2 linked regions of the Caballeronia sp. TF1N1 genome follow. The protein of the gene in region 1 interacts with the protein of each later gene in a pairwise test. Links are inferred from orthologs where the notes say so. Each region holds a gene or a part of one and is shown on either strand. Other genes may lie near its edges.

Region 1 (7,851 bases):
CAGCGCGAATCAACACGCTTGGCGAACGCGTCGAGGACGTGTTTTTGCTCGACGGCAAGAGCTTGTCGAACAATCGCACCCAGATCCAGATCGAGACCGAACTGCTGCGCGCGATCGCAGCCTGAAACTTTATGCGCGTCAAACTGACAGCCAAACATCCGCGTCCGACATCGTCGACGCGGTCGCCGGTTCGCACCGGTAGTTCCACCGCCCGCAAGACCACGCGGCCTGAAACGCCGCACGAGCGGCCGTCGACACCACGCGGTGCGGGGGGCGATTCGCGCGCGGGATTCGATAAGCGTGGCGCGGGGGATCGGTCGGAGCGTCGGCCCGGTTCTTCGGGCGGCGATGAGCGGCGCGCGTTTAAACCGCGTGGTGATGATTCGCGTCCGAGCTTCGATAAACGCGGCGCGGGCGATCGGTCGGAGCGCCGGCCGTTTGCGCGCGACGACCGCACGCCCGGTGGCGATGAACGACGCCCTTTCAAACCGCGCGATGATTCGCGTCCGAGCTTCGATAAGCGCGGCGCGGGCGATCGCTCCGAACGGCGGCCGTTTGCGCGCGACGACCGCACGCCCGGCAGCGATGAACGACGCCCTTTCAAACCTCGCGATGATTCGCGTCCGAGCTTCGATAAGCGCGGCCCGAGCGATCGGTCGGAGCGCCGGCCTTTTGCGCGCGACGACCGCACGCCCCGCAGCGATGAACGCCGCACGTTCAAAGCGCGTGGCGACGATTCACGCCCAAGCTTCGACAAGCGCGGCGCGGGCGACCGTCGTCTCGCATCACGCGACGACCGCCCACCGCACGCCGAAGTCATCCCGGCATCCACCGAACCCGCCCACAAGCCCCGCGCCCACGACGACGGCCTCGTCCGCCTGTCGAAGGTGATGTCCGAACTCGGCCTCTGCTCGCGCCGCGAAGCGGACGAGTGGATCGAAAAAGGCTGGGTGCTCGTCGATGGCGAAGTCACCGATACGCTCGGCACGCGTATCCGCCCGGATCAGGAAATCGATGTCCTGCCCGCCGCGCGTTCCGCACAGTCGCTGCTCGTCACGATCTTGCTGCACAAGCCGGTCGGCTACGTATCGGGTCAGGCAGAAGACGGCTACGAGCCCGCCGTCACGCTCATCAATCCGACCAATCACTGGCAAGACGACCGCAGCGGCATTCGTTTCGCACCGGGTCATCTGCGCACGCTCGCGCCAGCCGGCCGACTCGATATCGATTCGACCGGGCTGCTCGTACTCACGCAGGATGGCCGCATCGCGAAGCAATTGATCGGCAACCATTCCGAAGTCGACAAGGAGTACCTCGTGCGCGTGCGCTACGGCGAACACGAAGTCGATGTGGATCAGCACTTCCCGGAAGAACAACTCGCGCTGCTGCGTCACGGCCTGTCGCTCGACGACGTCCCGCTCAAGACCGCACAAGTCAGTTGGCAGAACGGCGAGCAGTTGCGCTTCGTGCTGCACGAAGGCAAAAAACGCCAGATTCGCCGGATGTGCGAACTGGTCGGACTGGAAGTCGTCGGTCTGAAACGCATCCGCATGGGCCGCGTCACGCTGGGCGCGCTGCCGCCGGGTCACTGGCGCTATCTCGGCGCCGACGAGAGCTTCTGATCGCGCGTTTTCGCTCCGGACGATCTTCGTTCGGAGCGAACCACGAACGACCGTTCTCGCAATCCTCTCCGCTTCGCGGCTTCGTCGCAAAAAAGCGACGTCTCCACTTGCATCCCCTGATGGCGCGGCATCGATCGCCAGTTTTATTTTTTTGCTGATTACCGCCTAAAGAAAATAAGTCATTATTCCGTTAGGCAAGTGTGACGCAGAGACTTTTTTACCGTCCTGCAGCGCACCAAGGATTCAGCATTTAACTGATCGAAGGAGAATCGCCATGTCAGTCGAGATCATTGTCCGAGAAACGAAAAGCGGCCTCGAAATCGTCAGCGGCCGTCGACGGCTCGACGCCTTGCTCGCCCTGCGAGATGAAGTGGTCGTCATGAGCCCCGGCATCGGCGAAATCGTGGTTGCGCGCCTGCCGGACGGACGTCTGCAAGCGTCCGCGAACCCTGAACATGTCGCGCTGTTCCGCCAGCCTGCCGTTAGCGGAACGCCCAAATCCTTCGCCTGAACAAAAGCCGCTCGCAAGGAGCGGCTTTTTAATGTGTGCAAATGCGGAACGCGCCCTCGCGCGTCCGCACGTTCTCAGTCGTCGCCAACCGGATCGAGCCCAGGAAACAGCACGTCCGTGAAGCCGAACTTCGAGAAGTCGGTGATACGCATTGGATAAAGCTTACCGATCAGATGGTCGCACTCGTGCTGCACGACGCGCGCGTGGAAACCTTCCGCCAGCCGCTCGATGGCGTTGCCGTACTGATCGAAGCCCTGGTAGCGGATCATCGAAAAGCGCTGTACCGCGCCGCGCAGGCCGGGGACGGACAGGCAGCCTTCCCAGCCCTCCTCCATGTCGTGACCGTTCGGCGTGATGATCGGGTTGATGAGCACCGTCTCCGGCACCGACGGCGCGTCGGGATAGCGCGGATTCTGTCCGAAGCCGAAGATCACCACCTGCAGATCGACGCCGATCTGCGGAGCGGCGAGGCCCGCGCCATTGGCGTCGCGCATCGTATCGAACATGTCCTGCACCAGCGTGTGCAGTTCCGGCGTGTCGAAATGCTCGACCGGCTCGGCGATACGCAACAGCCGCGGATCGCCCATCTTCAGGATTTCTCGGATCATGGGGTGACTCCTTCCAAAAGCTTCTTCATGCCGTCTTCGTCGAGAACGGGAACCCCGAGTTCCTCCGCTTTCGCAAGCTTGCTGCCTGCTTCCGCGCCCGCCACCACGTAGTCGGTCTTTTTCGATACCGAACCGGCCACTTTCGCTCCGGCCGCCTCCAGCATCTCCTTCGCATCTTCGCGCGTGAGCGTGGGCAAGGTGCCCGTCAGCACCACGGTCTTGCCCGCCAGCACGCCCAGCGGCGCTTTCGGTGCGGGCGGGCCTTCCGGCCACGACACCTTGATGCGCAATTGTTCGATGACGTGCTGGTTGTGCTCTTCGCTGAAGAAATTATGGATGGCTTCGGCGACGACCGGCCCGACATCGTTCACTTCCAGCAATTCCTCGACCGAAGCGGCGATGATTGGGTCGAGCGAGCCGAAATGCTTCGCCAGATCTTTTGCCGTCGACTCGCCCACGTGGCGGATGCCGAGCGCGTAAATGAAACGCGCGAGCGTCGTGTGGCGCGCCTTGTCGAGCGAATCGAGCAGGTTCTGCGCGGATTTGTCGGCGAACCGGTCGAGCGCGGCGAGCGTCGAGAAACCGAGGCTGAAGAGATCGGCGGGTGTGCGCACGAGATTCTCTTCGACCAGTTGATCGATGATCTTCTCGCCGAGGCCGTCGATATCGAGCGCACGGCGCTGGGCGAAATGCCACAGCGCCTGCTTGCGCTGCGCCGGACAAAAAAGGCCGCCCGTGCACCGCGCAATGGCTTCGTCGGGCAGACGTTCGATCTTCGAGCCGCACACCGGGCACTCGGTCGGCATGACGAACTCGCGCGCGTCGTCCGGACGGCGGTCGAGAATCGCGCCCACCACTTCGGGAATGACGTCGCCCGCACGGCGCACGGTCACCGTGTCGCCGATACGGATGTCCTTGCGGCGCACTTCGTCTTCGTTATGCAGCGTCGCATTCGTGACGGTCGCGCCGCCGACGAAGACCGGCGCCAGGCGCGCAACCGGCGTGATGGCGCCCGTGCGGCCCACCTGCACGTCGATGGCCAGCAGCTGCGTGAGCGCTTCCTGCGCCGGAAACTTGTGCGCGAGCGCAAAGCGCGGCGCGCGCGAAACGAAGCCGAGCTTGTCCTGTTCGTCGCGCCGGTTGACCTTGTAGACCACGCCGTCGATGTCGTACGGCAGCTGCTCGCGCTTTTCGCCCGTCTTGCGGAAAAAGTCGAGCAGGCCCTCGGCGCCATCGACCACGCCGCGTTCCGCATTCACCGGCAAGCCCATTTCCTTGTACCAGTCGAGCAGACCGGCGTGCGTATCCGGCATCTCCGCGCCTTCGAGCACGCCGATGCCATACGCGAAAAAGGATAGCGGCCGTTGCGCGGTCATCTTCGGATCGAGTTGACGCAAACTGCCCGCCGCGGCGTTACGCGGATTGGCGAACTCGCGCTGCTCGGCATCGCGCTGACGTGCGTTGAGCCGTTCGAAGTCGCGCTTGAACATCAGTGCTTCGCCGCGCACGTCGAGCCGCTTCGGCACGTGCTTGCCCTTGAGCGTGAGCGGAATGGAGCGAATGGTGCGCACGTTGGCCGTCACATCTTCGCCGGTCGCGCCGTCGCCGCGCGTGGACGCCTGCACGAAGCGGCCATCCTCGTAACGCAGGGAAATGGCCAGGCCGTCGAATTTCAGTTCGCACGCATATTGCACCGGCGCGTGCGCGAGCGCGTCCGACACACGCTTGTCGAACGCGGCGATGTCTTCGTCGGCGAAACCGTTGTTGAGCGAAAGCATCGGCACGTCGTGCACCACGGGCTCGAAACCTTCCGCCGCCTTGCCGCCCACGCGTTGCGTCGGCGAATCGGGCGTGACGAGATCGGGACGGTCCGTCTCGATTCCCTGCAATTCCTTGAAGAGCGTGTCGTATTCGGCGTCGGGCAGATCCGGCTGGTCGAGCACGTAGTAGGCGTAATTCGCGCGTTCGAGTTCCGAGCGCAACCACGCCGCGCGCTCGGCCGGACGATCGGCACTGGGGACGGCTGCGCCCGACTTTCTGGCAGCGGCGGATTCGGCTTTCGTTTTAGCGGACATGCGACAAATACTTGGGAAAGTGAATTAAGTCTGCCAACGACCGTTCGATTGTCTCAGAAGATCGGTAAATCGTGGCATCGGCCAAACGGCCAGGATGTGACGAAACGTGCGATGCCGCGCGCGCAAAAGAAAGCGCCCCGGTCGGGGGCGCAATTTCGAAGCCCGCTGCACGCTAAAAGACGAGCGCGCCGTGAGACCTCGCGCTTATTGGCTGAAGAGCCGCCGCGTGGCCGGCGAGCCTGCTGGCATGCCCGCCTGCTCAAGCTTGGCGTACAGCGTCATTAACTGCTTTTCGATGTTGAGCAACGCGGATTCCGGCAACGGCCGGCGCTGATCGTCCACGACCCGCGCGCCGATACGCTCGGACAGCGACTTGGCGTAATCGCACATGAGCCTGAACGGCAGGATGTCTTCGTCCGCCACCGGCACGTCGAGCACCAGCGTGATCATCTGGCCGCCCTTGTACGTGAGGTCGTCACGCAGGAAGTTGGTATCGCCGAAAAGGAGCATGAAAACCGGGTTCTGCTTCGCATCCAGTTTCACGAAACGCGTGCCGTCGCGCGAGAGCAAAAGGCCGTCTTGCGAGGCCACCGCCTGCACGTAGTTGGCCGACCACGGCGCACCGTCGGACAGGATATTGATGGAGAGCTGCGCGTCGCACTGGGCGGCGAAGGCGTCCAGCTCGCGCGCCATGCCCACGGTTTCCATCATGTCCGGAAACTCGGGCGAACCGTCGATCGCATCGGCCAGACGCTGCACGCCGGTCACGAATTCGGAAAACTCGAGTTCGTTGAGCGGGCCACTGCGGTTTGCCAGTTGCGCGGCGGCACGCAACTCTTCATAACGCGCGCCGTTGCGCAGCAATTCCCAGGTCGAATCGCCCTCGGGCTTGCCTTCGATCGTCACGGGCTTGGTGCCCGCGCGACGCAGACGCTGCGCCAGCGGCAACACGCGGTCTCCCGCAACGGGTCCACCAAGGCGAATCGGCACGACGCAATCGATGCGGCGATCGACCAGCGCCGGCGGCGCCGACGAAATGGTGTTCGTGGCGGGCAAGGTCGGCTCGTTGCGTCCGTCTTCGTCGATGCTCGCGAGTTCCGCTTCATCGGCGGCGGTGGCTTCAGCCTGCAGATCGACGGCGGTATCAGCCGGAGCGATAGGCGCGGGCGCGACGGGCGCTGGCTCGGCCGCAAGGCTCACGCCGCCAAAACTCGGCTCGACGCGCGCTTCGCTCTCGCTCGAAACCGGCTCGCGACGCGGCTGGCGCACCGGTTCGATAAACGGTTGCTCGTCGTCCGTCTCTTGACGCGCGAGCGCGTCGGCTGCCTCGTCGGGCATCGGACGCGGCATCTTGCGGCGCACCTTGGCGCTCTGCCACGCGTTGTACACCACCACGCCGCCCACCACCACGGCTCCTGCTCCGATCAAACCGAGTGTCAACTCGTCCATGCACGCTCCATCGTTCTTTTGGGTTACGAAGCGCCGCGCGATCTGTCGCACGCATCGGACCGCGTTCCGGCATCACGCCTCGGGTCTTTTGCGCACCACTCCGCGCCTGCGCGCCTGGCCGGATCAGCGTCCGGCCTGCCACTCATTCAAATCCTGGTGCTGCGTCGCGCGCTTCAGCCGTTTTGGGCGAAGCCCGCCGCCGACTCCATGTCCACCGCGACGATGCGCGATACGCCCTGCTCCTGCATCGTCACGCCGATCAGTTGCTGCGCCATTTCCATCGCGATCTTGTTGTGCGAGATGAACAGGAACTGCGTCTTGACCGACATCGCGCGCACGAGATTCGCGAAGCGTTCCGTGTTGGCGTCGTCGAGCGGCGCGTCCACTTCGTCTAGCAGACAGAACGGCGCCGGGTTCAACTGGAACATCGCAAACACGAGCGCGGTCGCGGTGAGCGCTTTCTCGCCGCCTGACAGCAAGTGAATGGTCGAATTCTTCTTGCCGGGCGGCTGCGCCATCACCTGTACGCCAGCGTCCAGGATTTCGTCGCCCGTCATGATGAGCTTGGCCTGGCCACCGCCGAACAGCCGCGGGAACAGTTCGCCGAAGTGTCGGTTCACTTCGTCGAACGTGCCTTGCAATAGCGCGCGCGTTTCCTGGTCGATTCGCTGGATTGCATCTTCCAGCGTACCGATGGCGTCGTTCAGATCCGCCGATTGCGCGTCGAGGAACTGCTTGCGCTCGGTGGCCGCGACGAGCTCTTCGAGCGCCGCCATGTTGACCGGCCCAAGCGCTGTGATCGCGTTGTTCAGACGCGTGACTTCGCCTTGCAGATACGACGGCTTCATGTCCGGCGTGAGCTTCGCCTGCAGTTCGGCTTCGTCGACGCCCGCTGCCTGCAACTGTTCGACGAACTGTTCGCCACTGATGCGCGCGGCCTGCTCCTTCAACTGCAATTCGTTGATGCGGTCGCGCAGCGGCTGCAGCGAGCGTTCGGCGAGTAGCCGCTGTTCGTCGGAGGCACGCAGACGCGCCGTCAGATCGTCCAGTTCGACGCGCGCGGCGTGCAGCGCTTCCTCGCGTGCCGCGCGGACTTCGAGCGCGTCCTGCAAGCCCGTCTGCGCCGTCTGTTCGTTGATGGTTTCGAGTTCGGCGCGCGCATCTTCGAGCGATGCCGCCACGCGTTCGCTTTGGTCGTGCGCCGTGTCGATGTTGCGCTTGTATTCCTCGATCTTCGCGGCAAGACCGCGCGCGGCGAAACCCGCGTCGCTCGCGGCGCGTTCCAGTTCGCGCAGTTCCTGACGGGCGGCCGTGAGCGTTTCGTCGAGCGCTTCGAACGCCATCTGGTTGTCTTCGAAGCGCGCCTGCAATTGCGCGAGCTCCGTGTCGTGATGTTCGAACGCCGCCTCGGATTCGGCCCGCAGCGCGCGTTGTTCCTCGATCTGCCCGACGATTTCCTCGAGTTCCTCGCCAATCTGCGTGCTGCGCTGCGTGTAGCGCTCATGCGCCTGCGCGAGCTTCAGCACATCGAGTTGCAGCGCGTGGACGCGTTGCGTCGCGCGTTCAGCGGCGGCGCGGGCATCGGC
Region 2 (3,329 bases), 1.2 Mb from region 1 along the record:
TCGATCAAGCTTGCATTGCGCGTATGTCGCTCGATCGGCTTACTTGGCGGCGTTTGACTTCTCACCGGCGGGCGCTCGAAGCTTTGCATCGGCGCCAAGCACCTCGCCGCCTCCGCCAGAAAGCCCTGGACACGCATCTCGAAGCCTGCCGCCATCGCCTGAGCAAGTTGACACGACGGTATAATCGCCCTTTGCCCGTGCTTTGCGTTGCTCGTCAGCAGCAGGACGAAACACCGGGCGCAGCGCCAATCCAGACCGACACGCCGCAAAGCGCGTCCGAGGTCCGTTCCCAGCATTTGCGTAAAGCCACCACACCATGCACGATAAATACGTACCCGCCGACGTCGAATCCGCCGCGCAGAGCAACTGGCGCGCGAACGACGTCTACCGGACGACCGAGACGTCGGCCAAGCCCAAGTTCTATTGCGTCTCGATGCTGCCGTATCCGTCGGGCAAGCTGCACATGGGTCACGTGCGCAACTACACCATCAACGACGTGATGTACCGTTATCTGCGCATGAACGGTCACAACACGCTCATGCCGATGGGCTGGGACGCGTTCGGCATGCCCGCCGAGAACGCGGCCATGGCGAACAACGTGCCGCCGGCAAAGTGGACCTACGAAAACATCGCGTACATGAAGAAGCAGATGCAGTCGATGGGTCTCGCCATCGACTGGTCGCGCGAAGTCGCCACCTGCTCGCCCGAGTACTACAAGTGGAACCAGTGGCTGTTTCTCAAGATGCTGGAAAAGGGCATCGCGTACAAGAAAACCGGCACGGTGAACTGGGACCCGGTCGATCAAACCGTGCTCGCGAACGAGCAAGTCATCGACGGGCGCGGCTGGCGCTCGGGCGCGCTCGTCGAGAAGCGCGAAATTCCGATGTACTACCTGCGCATCACCGACTATGCGGACCAGTTGCTCGACGATCTCGAAGGCCTCGGCTGGCCCGAGCGCGTCAAGATCATGCAGCAGAACTGGATCGGCAAGAGCTTCGGCGTGAATTTCGGTTTCCCGTATGAGATCGATGGCGAGGCGAAGCTGCTGCGCGTGTTCACCACGCGCGCCGACACCATCATGGGCGTCACCTTCGCGGCGATCGCGGCGGAGCATCCGCTCGCCACGCGCCTTGCGCGCGACAACGCGGACTTGCAGGCGTTCATCGAGGAATGCAAGCGCGGCGGCGTGGCGGAAGCCGATGTCGCCACCATGGAAAAGAAGGGCATGCCCACCGGTTTCTTCGTCACGCATCCGCTGACGGGCGAACAGGTCGAAGTGTGGATCGGCAACTACGTGCTGATGTCCTACGGCGAAGGCGCGGTCATGGGCGTGCCCTCGCACGACGAGCGCGATTTCGCGTTCGCGAAGAAATACGGCTTGCCGATCAAGCAGGTCATCGCCGTCGAAGGCAAGACTTATTCGACCGATGCCTGGCAGGAATGGTATGGCGACAAAACCGCCGGGCGTCTCGTCGACAGCGGCAAGTACGACGGCATGACGACCGAGGAAGCCATCAACGCGATCGCCGCCGACTTGAAAGCGAAAGACTTCGGCGACAAGCAGATCACCTGGCGTCTGCGCGACTGGGGCATTTCGCGTCAGCGCTACTGGGGCACGCCGATTCCAATCATCCATTGCCCGAGTTGCGGCGACGTGCCGGTGCCGGAAAAAGACTTGCCGGTCGTGCTGCCGGAAGACCTCGTGCCGGACGGCACGGGCAATCCGCTCGCGAAGTCCGAAGCGTTCCTGAACTGCGCGTGCCCGAAATGCGGCGCGGCGGCGAAGCGCGAGACCGACACGATGGACACCTTCGTCGATTCTTCCTGGTACTTCTCGCGCTACAGCGCGCCGGACGCCAAGACCATGGTCGACGAACGCACCGATTACTGGATGCCGATGGACCAGTACATCGGCGGTATCGAGCACGCCATTCTGCACTTGCTGTACTCGCGCTTCTGGACCAAGGTCATGCGCGACATGGGCCTCGTGAAGTTCGGCGAGCCCGCGAAGAATCTGCTCACGCAGGGCATGGTGCTCAACGAGACGTTCTATCGCGAAGACGCGGCGGGCAAGAAGACCTGGTACAACCCGCTGGATGTCACCGTCACGCACGACGACAAGGGCCGTCCCACGGGCGCGACCTCGAACGCGGACGGTCAGCCGGTCGTGCTCGGCGGCGTCGAGAAGATGTCGAAGTCGAAGAACAACGGCGTGGACCCGCAGACGCTCATCGACCAATACGGTGCGGATACGGCGCGTCTTTTCGTTATGTTCGCCGCGCCGCCGGAGCAATCGCTCGAATGGTCGGGCGCGGGCGTGGAAGGCGCGAGCCGGTTCCTGCGCCGCGTGTGGCATTTCGGACACGACAACGCTGAAGCGCTGCGTCAGCACGCGAAGCTCGATGCATCGAAACTCAACGATGCCGATCGCGCGCTGCGCCGCGAAATCTATACGGTGCTCAAGCAAGCCGACTTCGACTACGGCCGCCTGCAGTACAACACGGTCGTTTCGGCCGCGATGAAGATGCTCAACGCGCTCGAAAGCGCGAAGCAGTCGAGCGACGGCGTGCTCAACGAAACCTTCAGCGTGCTGTTGCGCGTGCTGTATCCGGTGGTGCCGCACGTCACGTTTCAGTTGTGGTCGGAACTCGGTTACGCCGATAGCTTCGGTCCGCTGCTCGATGCGCCGTGGCCGAAGGTCGACGAAGCCGCGCTCGAACAATCGGAGATCGAACTCGTGTTGCAAGTCAACGGCAAGGTGCGTGGCGCGCTGACGGTCGCGAAAGACGCATCGCGCGAAGACATCGAAAAGGCCGCGATCGCGCACGAGATGTTCGAGAAGTTTGCCGAAGGGCGTGCGCCGAAGAAGGTCGTCGTGGTGCCGGGACGCCTCGTCAACGTGGTCGTCTGATGATGAGCGCCAAGGGAGTGGATGTGACCGGAAAACGAGTCGAGGCAACCGGCATGGGCAGGCGTTCGTTTCTGGCGCTGCTTGGCGGCGCGCTCGCCGTATCCGCGTGCGGCTTCCAATTGCGCGGACAGCAGGACTACGCGTTCAAGCGGCTCTCCATTTCGGGCGGCACGCCGCAAATGGTCGCGCGGCTCGAACGCATGGTGCAGGGCGGCAGCGATACGGTCATCGTCAAGGCAGGCGAGAAGCCGGACGCTACTTTGTCGCTGTCCGAGGGCACGGGCATGGGCACGCTGAGTCTGAATTCGCAGGGCGTGGTGCAGGAATACGAGCTCGATTTCCGGCTGACGTATTCGCTGCTCGGCGCCGACGGCACGTTGCTGATTCCGCCTAGCGTCATCGCGCTGAATCGCGCAAT

What was found.
Region 2: the proteins of ligA (region 1) and leuS interact in binary tests that used the Escherichia coli proteins (3 or more experiments, as listed by UniProt). The link is inferred for Caballeronia sp. TF1N1 from one-to-one orthologs.

What each region holds. Positions count from the first base shown.
Region 1 is NZ_CP084626.1:1,265,936-1,273,786, reverse strand. The notes cover bases 2,278-5,200. They hold ligA (NAD-dependent DNA ligase LigA), read right to left. Parts: upstream 4,817-5,200; coding sequence 2,738-4,816; downstream 2,278-2,737. Other genes in these bases: LDZ28_RS05850 (cell division protein ZipA C-terminal FtsZ-binding domain-containing protein), read right to left, coding at 5,021-5,200; def (peptide deformylase), read right to left, coding at 2,278-2,741. Also shown: LDZ28_RS05875 ([protein-PII] uridylyltransferase), read left to right, coding at 1-125; LDZ28_RS05870 (pseudouridine synthase), read left to right, coding at 132-1,622; LDZ28_RS05865 (hypothetical protein), read left to right, coding at 1,897-2,133; more of def, read right to left, coding at 2,208-2,277; more of LDZ28_RS05850, read right to left, coding at 5,201-6,265; chromosome segregation protein SMC, read right to left, coding at 6,439-7,851. UniProt on the Escherichia coli protein: DNA ligase that catalyzes the formation of phosphodiester linkages between 5'-phosphoryl and 3'-hydroxyl groups in double-stranded DNA using NAD as a coenzyme and as the energy source for the reaction.
Region 2 is NZ_CP084626.1:2,419,613-2,422,941, reverse strand. The notes cover bases 1-3,113. They hold leuS (leucine--tRNA ligase), read left to right. Parts: upstream 1-316; coding sequence 317-2,911; downstream 2,912-3,113. Other genes in these bases: lptE (LPS assembly lipoprotein LptE), read left to right, coding at 2,965-3,113. In the rest of the region: more of lptE, read left to right, coding at 3,114-3,329.